One region of the Ruegeria sp. G5 genome, then DNA from elsewhere that is predicted to be linked to it. Evidence: riboswitches for the same ligand, from Rfam matches in the RefSeq annotation. Region 1 holds a riboswitch; each other region holds the start of a gene.
The links. A riboswitch is a leader RNA that binds a small molecule or an ion and turns the genes downstream of it on or off. The one in region 1 is predicted to bind cobalamin.

Region 2: another riboswitch for cobalamin. It lies ahead of ACR0BD_RS04810 (DUF1636 family protein); the one in region 1 lies ahead of ACR0BD_RS07035 (DUF1636 family protein).
Region 3: another riboswitch for cobalamin. It lies ahead of ACR0BD_RS13760 (hypothetical protein); the one in region 1 lies ahead of ACR0BD_RS07035 (DUF1636 family protein).
Region 4: another riboswitch for cobalamin. It lies ahead of ACR0BD_RS04740 (CbtB domain-containing protein); the one in region 1 lies ahead of ACR0BD_RS07035 (DUF1636 family protein).

Annotation. Positions count from the first base shown of each region.
Region 1 is NZ_JBQFOK010000003.1:228,956-231,151, forward strand. It holds gene ACR0BD_RS07030 (bifunctional enoyl-CoA hydratase/phosphate acetyltransferase) at 1-784, opposite strand, end outside; cobalamin riboswitch at 961-1,170, shown strand; gene ACR0BD_RS07035 (DUF1636 family protein) at 1,272-1,628, shown strand; gene ACR0BD_RS07040 (ABC transporter ATP-binding protein) at 1,625-2,196, shown strand, end outside.
Region 2 is NZ_JBQFOK010000002.1:350,107-352,302, forward strand. It holds gene cobW (cobalamin biosynthesis protein CobW) at 1-814, opposite strand, end outside; gene ACR0BD_RS04810 (DUF1636 family protein) at 811-1,191, opposite strand; cobalamin riboswitch at 1,285-1,490, opposite strand; gene ACR0BD_RS04815 (NAD(P)-dependent oxidoreductase) at 1,618-2,196, shown strand, end outside.
Region 3 is NZ_JBQFOK010000007.1:167,225-169,420, forward strand. It holds gene ACR0BD_RS13755 (protein-tyrosine phosphatase family protein) at 1-492, shown strand, start outside; gene ACR0BD_RS13760 (hypothetical protein) at 494-898, opposite strand; cobalamin riboswitch at 983-1,201, opposite strand; gene ACR0BD_RS13765 (alpha/beta hydrolase family protein) at 1,453-2,196, shown strand, end outside.
Region 4 is NZ_JBQFOK010000002.1:336,027-338,222, forward strand. It holds gene ACR0BD_RS04730 (hypothetical protein) at 1-234, opposite strand, end outside; gene ACR0BD_RS04735 (CbtA family protein) at 301-999, opposite strand; gene ACR0BD_RS04740 (CbtB domain-containing protein) at 1,004-1,174, opposite strand; cobalamin riboswitch at 1,211-1,418, opposite strand; gene cobF (precorrin-6A synthase (deacetylating)) at 1,463-2,196, opposite strand, start outside.

The sequences.
Region 1 (2,196 bases):
GTTCATCCGTGTGAAGATATCCCTTCATCAAGGTCTGCGCGCGCCCCTCGAAAACAAGATCAACCGCACGGTGTGCTGCCAACCTGTGGGTAGTTGCCTCGACGATTTCGATCCCGTCCAAGTCGGCATCCAACTCTGCGGCAGCCTTGGCAATTCTGTCTGGATCGCCCACTAGAATGGGTAAAATGATCCCGTTGGAATAGGCAAGCAGCGCGCCCCCAAGCGAATTTGGATCCTCGGGTGCCACCACGGCAGTTGGCATCGGCTCCAGCGGTCGGGCTTTTTCAAGCAGAGCATCAAAATGGCGATGCCGCTGTACCACAAGACCCGGCACTTCGACCGAGTCGAATTCCATGTGTTGGGTCGGCGGCGTGACCTGAACAGAACCGCTTAGCACCTGAATATTATCGCCCACTCGGTGTACTTCTGTTGTGCATACCAAATCGCCGTCGTCGCGCTTTTCAGCGACTGTGACAAAGGCAGTCAGCTCATCACCGGCCACCACTGGTGCGTGAAACGTTAAGTCCACGCGACGGGTCTGTGTACCCGCACCCGGCAAAATATTACCCAAAACAGCGGCGATAAGCGCTGCTGGCCAAAGCGCAGGGGCGATCGCTTCTGGTCGCCCATCCCCATCCCCGTCATAGGCAGCAAGGTGCAGCGGGTTGTGATCGCCCGATGCTGACGCAAAGGCATATAGGTCGTCTACTGTGCACAACCGCGTCAACTGTGCCTGATCTCCGACGTTCAGTTGTGAAAAGGTCCGATTTTCCAATATCTTCATGATCTGTCAGCTTTGCTGTTGGCAGCGGGTCTGTTGCAAGGAACGCTGATCTGGAATTGAGAGGTCGTCGCCGTTGTAGGCTTCGGGTCAGTCAGGTCAAGCGCCATAACTAATTCCCATGAAATTGCGACAATTCGATTACGTCTGTTTTCGTATTGACCAGAAATACGATCTCGGGCAATGACGCGACAGATGGTTCCCAAAGGCTGAGCCCCAGGGATGAAAAGGGAATACGGTGAGGCGCGTGAACTCGAGCCAAATCCGTAACTGCCCCCGCAACTGTAAGCGGTGAGCGACGCCAATTTCCCACTGGCCCACTTGGGCCGGGAAGGGTGGCATAGCGTTGATCCGTAAGTCAGGAGACCTGCCATCTGAAGTGTAACCAACCCGGGGCGGGGTGTCCTGGAAGGAGGCATCATGGCGCTGCATACGCCGGCTGGCATCGTTTCCAAATCACCCGGCTCACGGGCGTTCAGCAGGCCGTGCCATGTCTAACGCGGCAGATCACGTTCTTTTGGTATGCTCAACCTGTCGCGGGACCGTGAACGCCGACGCAATTGCAGCGGCTTTGCGCCCGGAACTTCCCAGTAGTTTTGTCATCCGAACCGTCGATTGCATGGCCGGATGTGCATCCCCAACCACGGTTGGGTTTCAGGGAAACGGAAAAGCACATTACCTCTTTGGAGGAATTGAAACGGCGCAAGACCTCGATGCTCTGGCCGAATTTGCGCGCCAATATGATAAAAGCGTCGACGGTTGGACAAACGCCTCAGATCGACCTGCCGCCCTATACGAAAAGACGCTGGCGCGCATACCTGCCTTGGTTGTGAGGCCAGAGAAATGAGCCAGAAAACCTTTTTGCAGGCCAGTGACGTAAGCTATTTTGCCCAATCCGGTGAGGCGTTGCTGCAGGATGTTTCATTCGACCTTGAGGAAGGCTCTATCCTTGCAATTGCGGGGCCGAATGGCGCGGGCAAAACCACACTTTTGAACCTGCTATGTGGCGCAGAGACGCTGGTTCACGGCGATATAGAAATCAAAGGGCGTAGTCTTCGCGCATTGTCGGCGGTCGAACGGGCAAGGATGATCGCAGTTGTCAGTCAGCAAGAGCTGCCCGACGGCCGCTTGTTCCTTAAAGACTATGTTGCTTTGGGCCAGATACCGATCCAGGCAGACCGCTCTGTCGATCAGCACGCACGGGATTTAGACCGCATTCTCGATCGTACTGGTCTGACCGCGTTGGCGAACAAGCGTATGGCCGTTTTGTCCGGTGGTGAACGCCAACGGGCGCATATTGCGCGTGCGCTGGCACAAAGACCGTCGCTTTTGTTTCTGGACGAGCCGACAAACCATCTGGATCCGGACGCCAAGGGTCGAATGCTTTCCTTGATTGCAGATCTTGGAATCACCGT
Region 2 (2,196 bases), on a different contig from region 1:
TTGCGACCAGATCCAGCGGGTCCGTCTGTTCCGGCAAGTCGACGATTATGCTTTCGAAATCATCATGTTCATGGTCATCGTGGCCGTCGTGATGGCTGGGACGCGCGTCCATGTCATCTTCGGCTGCGGCTTCGAGGCCCAGAACAACGCGCACGTCCACAGCCCCTTCGGCCACTTCAACAACCGGCAAGCGGCGGGGGGCTTCTGCGGCGATGACCTCTTTGGCTTTTGCGATCCCTTCCGGACCGGCCAGATCGGGTTTGGTCAGCAGGATGATGTCGGCGCAAGAGATCTGATCCTCGAACACCTCGGACAGCGGCGTTTCGTGATCAATCGAGTCGTCCGCCATCCGCTGGGCATCTACCGCTTCGACATTCGGGGCAAAGCGACCGGCGGCTACGGCCTCGGCATCGGCTAGGGCGATGACACCGTCCACGGTGATTTTCGAACGGATATCCGGCCAGTCGAACGCCTTCAGCAATGGCTTGGGCAACGCCAGACCAGATGTTTCGATCAGGATATGATCCGGGCGCGGCTCCAGCGCCATCAGCGCTTCGATTGTCGGGATAAAGTCGTCGGCCACGGTGCAGCAGATGCAACCATTTGCCAGCTCCATGATGTTTTCTGCAGGGCAGTCCGGAATGGCGCAGGACTTCAGGATATCGCCATCCACGCCGACATCGCCGAATTCATTGACCACGACGGCCAGGCGCTTGCCCTGTGGGTTCTGCATCAAATGGCGCACAAGCGTGGTTTTGCCCGAGCCCAGAAAGCCGGTGATCACGGTGACGGGGAGTTTTTCGAGATTGCTCATTTCAGGGCTCCAATCGGGGGAATGCGTGAGGCGCAGTTCTTGCGGAAGTGTTCGGGGCGTTCGCGCCATTTGACCAAGCCATCCTCGGTCGCCAGATACTTGCTTGCGCCTTCAACGATCACGTCGACATGATCGGTTTCGTTCAGATTCTCGTAGACGAATGTCCAGCGGTCCGGACCGCCGCGCAAAACGATCGAACAGCCCTGATCGCAATTCGACAGGCATTCAACGGCTTTCAGGGTTACGCCCTCGGGCAGTTCGGCTTGTTCTAGTGCTTTGTGAAGCAAAGCGCCGGGACGTTGCGCGTCATCCTCGACAGGCAGGCCGCGCCGGCACGTTGTGCAGACCAGCAGCTCAACCGGTGTGGTCTCGGTCATGTCTCTCATCCCCCCAGATCCTTTTGCGGGGGACGGGGTCTCATGCGGGCCACGCGTTGCGACATGGACCCGACACCGGAACACCCCGTCCGGTTTCAACTTCGGCTGTTGGCAGGTCTCCCGGCTTGCGGATGTCAGAGGCCTGGCTCTGGCAGGTGTCCCGCCTTCCCGGCCATTCGGCCAGTGGCTTTGGGCACCCTCTCCGGTCACGGTCGCGGGGGCGGCTGCGTTTGACGGATAACCGCTGACGCATTCCCTTTTCATCTGCCGATGCAGACACCAACGGATGGGACATGCGGCACCGGCAGGTCGCTTGTCAAGCGCGTTACGCTGATCTGTTGGTGAGTGGGATGAAAAGCGACCTGTCGGCGTCGCTGGGCGGCATGATCTGGTCGGTTTCTCGTGCTGGCATGCCTATGAAATGCGATGACGGAGGCGCAGCGAATGAAGGTTGGATTTATCGGACTGGGGAATGTGGGGGGCAAGCTGTCGGGATCGTTGCTGCGCAATGGAATCGACTTGACCGTTCATGACCTGAATTCAGCGCTTGTCGAGGCGTTCGTCGCAAAAGGTGCCAAGCCAGCCGAAAGCCCTGCGCAGCTGATGCGGGATTGCGACGCAGTAATCACCTGTTTGCCGTCTCCTGCCGCCTCAGATGCCGTTATGCAAGAGATGTTGCCCGAAGTCGGCCCCGGGAAAATCTGGATGGAGATGTCGACGACCGACGAAGCAGAGGTCAAACGTCTTGGGTCCGAAGTGATCGCGCGCGGCGGTGCCGCAGTGGATTGCCCGGTTTCCGGCGGATGCCACCGAGCGGCGACGGGAAACATCTCGATCTTCGCCGGTTGCGATCGCGAGACCTTTGAAAGAATCCTGCCATTTCTGACCACGATGGGACGTCGCGTTTTGCACACGGGCGATCTGGGCTCAGCCTCGGTCCTGAAGGTGCTGACCAACTATCTGGCAACTGCAAACCTGATCACTTGCGCCGAGGCATTGGTCACC
Region 3 (2,196 bases), on a different contig from region 1:
CGGTTCGCTATATATCCCGTCAACGTGGGTGAAGGCATGGTTGCGCTCAGCCCGTTGCCCGGTCGTGACGGGAATTACGCGCGGGATCTTCAGTCGATCCTGTCCTGGCGCCCCGATATGGTGTTGTCGATGACAACCGAGGCTGAGCTGCAGAGCGGCGGTGCCGGTTCGCTGGGTTCAGATTTGGCGCTTGGCAAAATCAAATGGGTACACCTGCCCATTGTTGATTTCGGCGCACCATCACCTGCGACTGAGGCCCTATGGCGGGACGTGTGTTCAGAGGTTGCCACAGCCTTGAAAAACGCAGGACGCATCCTTGTTCACTGTAAGGGCGGATGCGGCCGGTCTGGGATGATCGCCATGCGCCTGATGGTTGAACACGGAGAGCGACCAGATCAGGCGTTGGCGCGACTGCGAGCGGTTCGCCCCTGTGCCGCGGAAACGGATGCACAGTTGAAATGGGCCAGCAAACCAGCCCAAACGCCTCGTTGATTCAAGCGCCGGCGCGGTGTTCGTTGGATGCAGCCCGAGGCGCAAGTGCTGAAACCTCCAGCATGGCGCATGGCGGGTTCACCAAAAATCCTGCGGGTCTGGTTGTGAACACTGTTCCGAACATCATGTCTGCGTAGCCGTCAAGTTGGTCCGTAGAAACATCCGGGTCTGTATCGCAGAACACCCGGATTTGCGCGGGATGCGCCCGAAAACGGGCCGTGCATCCGGCAGCGCAATGGGACAGGTCGCTGCTGCCTTCGATTTCGAATGCATCTGTTGTAACTGGTTTAGCGCTTGCCGTTGCTTCTGCTAACGCGCGCGCCATGCGTGCCAGAGCAGGGCAAGGTTTGCCGGTTTTTTGGCACACAGTTGCGGTGTATTCGTGTGTTTTGGTCTTCCAGATCATATTGCGCCCTCCGCGCGCGGGACGAAGGGTGTGGATCAGGTAGCTCAGCCATGCTGCAGACCTGCCCGGACACCCCGCCCGAGTTTCGGTTTTCGTGCGATGGCAGGTCTCCTGACTTGCGGGTCGTTGCTTTGCTGACCTTCCCAGCCGTCTGGCCAGTGGTGTTTCAGCATCGCTCACCGCTTACAGTTGCGGGGGCAGTCTCGGATTTGGTCTGATCCGGCATCGCCGGGTGAACCGCACCGTGTTCCCTTTTCATCCGGCCCCGGCATCGGGGCAAGAACCATCACCCAATCGCTAGCGGGTGCATGGCCCCCGAGTCAAGCGAACTGTGGCCAAAACAAGTGGACGTTTGGTCAAGCAGAGTGGGTCTTGACTCCGAAGGATAGAACGTGGCGATTTAGGTGAACTAAGCAGTTTAGAATAGCCAACGCAGCACCATGTTAGACGTCAAGCCACCGGTAATGACCGAAGATTTTCGCATCCCGATCGGCGATGCGCATTTGTCTGCGCGTTTGTACCTGCCAGTTGCCGACCCGTAGATCGCAGTAGTCATACATGGTGCGACTGGTGTGCCGCGTGATTATTACCAGCATTTTGCGCGTTGGCTGGCTGAAGAGCAGGGGATTGCCTGTCTGACCTATGATTACCGCGCGTTTGGCCATTCAATGACGGGCCGCATGCGCAACGCTAAGGTGACGATGGCTGATTGGGCCCTGACAGATATGCCAGCCGCCCGAGCGGAAATGCGTAAAAGATATCCGCGAGCCAAACACTGGAGCATCGGTCATTCCCTGGGCGGGATGCTGGGCCCTGTTCAACCCGATATCGAATTTATTGACCGTATGATTTGTGTCTGCTCGGGACTTGTGACGGTTAACGATCATCCTTGGCCATATCGGGCGTTGGCATCGCTGTTCTGGTACGGTCATGCGCCATTGACTGTAAAGGCCCTTGGCTACCTGCCCGGCAAAGCATTGGGTTTTGGAACTGACCTTCCTGCGCCGGTCTACTGGCAATGGCGCAAATGGTGTACGGATCCTCGTAGCTATTTGCCTGATATAGGCACTTCGTTACCAAAGGCGCGCTGGGTCGAATGGCAAAAGCCGGTCGATCTGTTCAGCTTTGCAGATGACCAGACTGTCCCACCCAAGGCCGTTTGGCGACTTGCCGACCTATACGGTCCGACCGCGCGTCGGCATCTTTTGACGCCGCGGGAGTTCGATTTGGAGAAAGTAGGGCATATCGGCGCTTTTGCGCGTCGAAATGCAGCCGTCTGGCCGCGGCTTATTGCAGCG
Region 4 (2,196 bases), on a different contig from region 1:
GGCCAACGGATCTTGCGTCAACGCGATTTCCAAGCCGGGTGCGTCTTCGCCGGCGGGCAGGTTGATGGCGGCCGAATGATCGTGGGCCGCTGCTTCGGAATGCGAAGCCCCGTGGTGGGCAGGATCGCCGTGGTCGTGGCCATCAAAGGTGACCCCGTTTGCGGCGGCGACAACAAATCCCGCGCCGCTGCCAAAGACCAGGCCGATTGCGAAAAGGGCAAGTGAGCGTGCCATTTCGTGTTCCTTGCATGCAAACATAGACACGCCGGGCAGGACCCGGCGTGTCAAAGCTGAATTAAATCAGGCCGTTACTTCTGCGCGTTGACCTTCGTGTTGCCAGAAATAGCCCGCGAATGCGCCAACCAGCACCCAGGCCACCAGACCGATGCCAAAGGCACGCGCGGCGAACAAAGCGCCAATCTCGGTCGGTACCGGGCCTGTGAAGACATCGGGTTCCGGAGCACCAATAAGGTGAGGGGCAACGAAAAGGGCAGCCGCGATCAGGTAGCTTACAAGGTTGCTGCCGAACGCGATCAGCCACAATGCCACAACTGCGGTTGCGACAGTGGCAAACCACCAAACCTGACGCGCGTACACGTCCGCTGCAGCTACGCCGGGAACTTCGGGTGCCAGAGAAAAGCCAGGGGCCAGGTGGAAGGCGATGAAACCGGCCAAACCCCACAGAACACCTGTGCGTCCGTCAATCTTGTGACCGTTGCCTTCTGCAACCGACATAAGCGCGACCATCAACAGCGCATACCCTGTGTAGGTAAGCATTGTGAAAATGACACTCAGCGCGTCGCGGAACAGTTCCGAAAACATACCGGGCAACTCGGGATGGGCTGAAACCGGGTCAGCGCCAAAATGCACCAATTCGCCCGACTCATAGAGTTCGGCGTGCAGTAAAACAGGTTGCACAAAAACCAACTGCAGCAAGGCGGCAATCAGCCCTGCTGCAGCACCAGCGAACAACGCGCTGGTCAAAATGCGGCTAAACATGGTGTTAGTGGCAGGGGAAGCCGGTCGCGTGACGCACGTCATGAGCAGCGTCATGCAGGGCGGCTGCCTGAACGTGACCGGTCAGCGTGATAATACCCAGGCCCAAAACCACTGCGAACATAACGGGCAGAATGCCAGCGCGTGAGGCCGATGCGGTTGCTGTTTGAGTCGCCATTCTAGTTCTCCTTTGCCGCCGCACCCGACGGCCGGTGTTTCAATACGTTGCCCGGCAGGTCTCCTGGCTCGCGGGTCGGTGCCTCTGTTCGCCTTCCCCCTGAAAAATCAGGAGTGGCTGGTTGAACAGGGGCTCTCCGCTTACAGTCGCGGGGGCGGCTGTGGAGTTGACCATTGGCGTGATCGCACCACATTCCCTCTTAGCCTACCAGCATCTCCGGCAGGACCAGACCCGTTCATTTAGCCCTTAGAGGTGCGCTGGCGCAATCGCCATTTGCGACATTTTTGGTCAGTTCACGCGCTTTTTTAGAAGATAGATGTCCATGATCCAGCCATGCTGGCTTCGGGCGCGGGCTCGGGTTTCCAGGATCTGTTGTGCAACTTCGGACAATTGTCCTTTGATCAGGATTTCTTCCTTCATCCCGACGTAAGCGCCCCACCAGATGTCAAACTCTGCCATCTCAAGGCTTTGGAACGAGCATTCTCCGTCCAGCATGACGGCGACCTTCGCGGTGACGTCGGGCCAACCCTCTTCGCGGATGCGTCGCCCGGTTGTAACAACATACGGCGCACCCAGATCATTGATCGGGATCGCATGGGCCGCGGTAAGCGCCTGAAGCGCCGTGATTCCGGGGATCACACGTGTCGACGGCTTCGGTTGCAGCCGAGACGCGATTCGCAAGGAACTGTCGTAGAGCGAGGGGTCCCCCCAAATCAGCAATGCAACGTGGCGCGCCTGAGGGTGGGCCGCAATCGCGTCTTGCCAACGCAACGCAATGGCATCGTGCCATTCGTCAACGCCCCGCAGGTATCCATCATCCGACCGGCGCTTGGGAATGTCGAAATAAGCGATCGTTGGCGGCGTTTCGGTCACCTGCGCGATGATCTCTTCCCGAAGCCCTGCCAGATCGGCCTTGTTTTCACCTTTTCGCGGGATCAGGATCAAATCTGCGGCCCGAATAGCCTTCGCGCCTTGAAACGTCACGTGATCGGGGTTGCCGGTGCCGATACCGACCAGTGTCA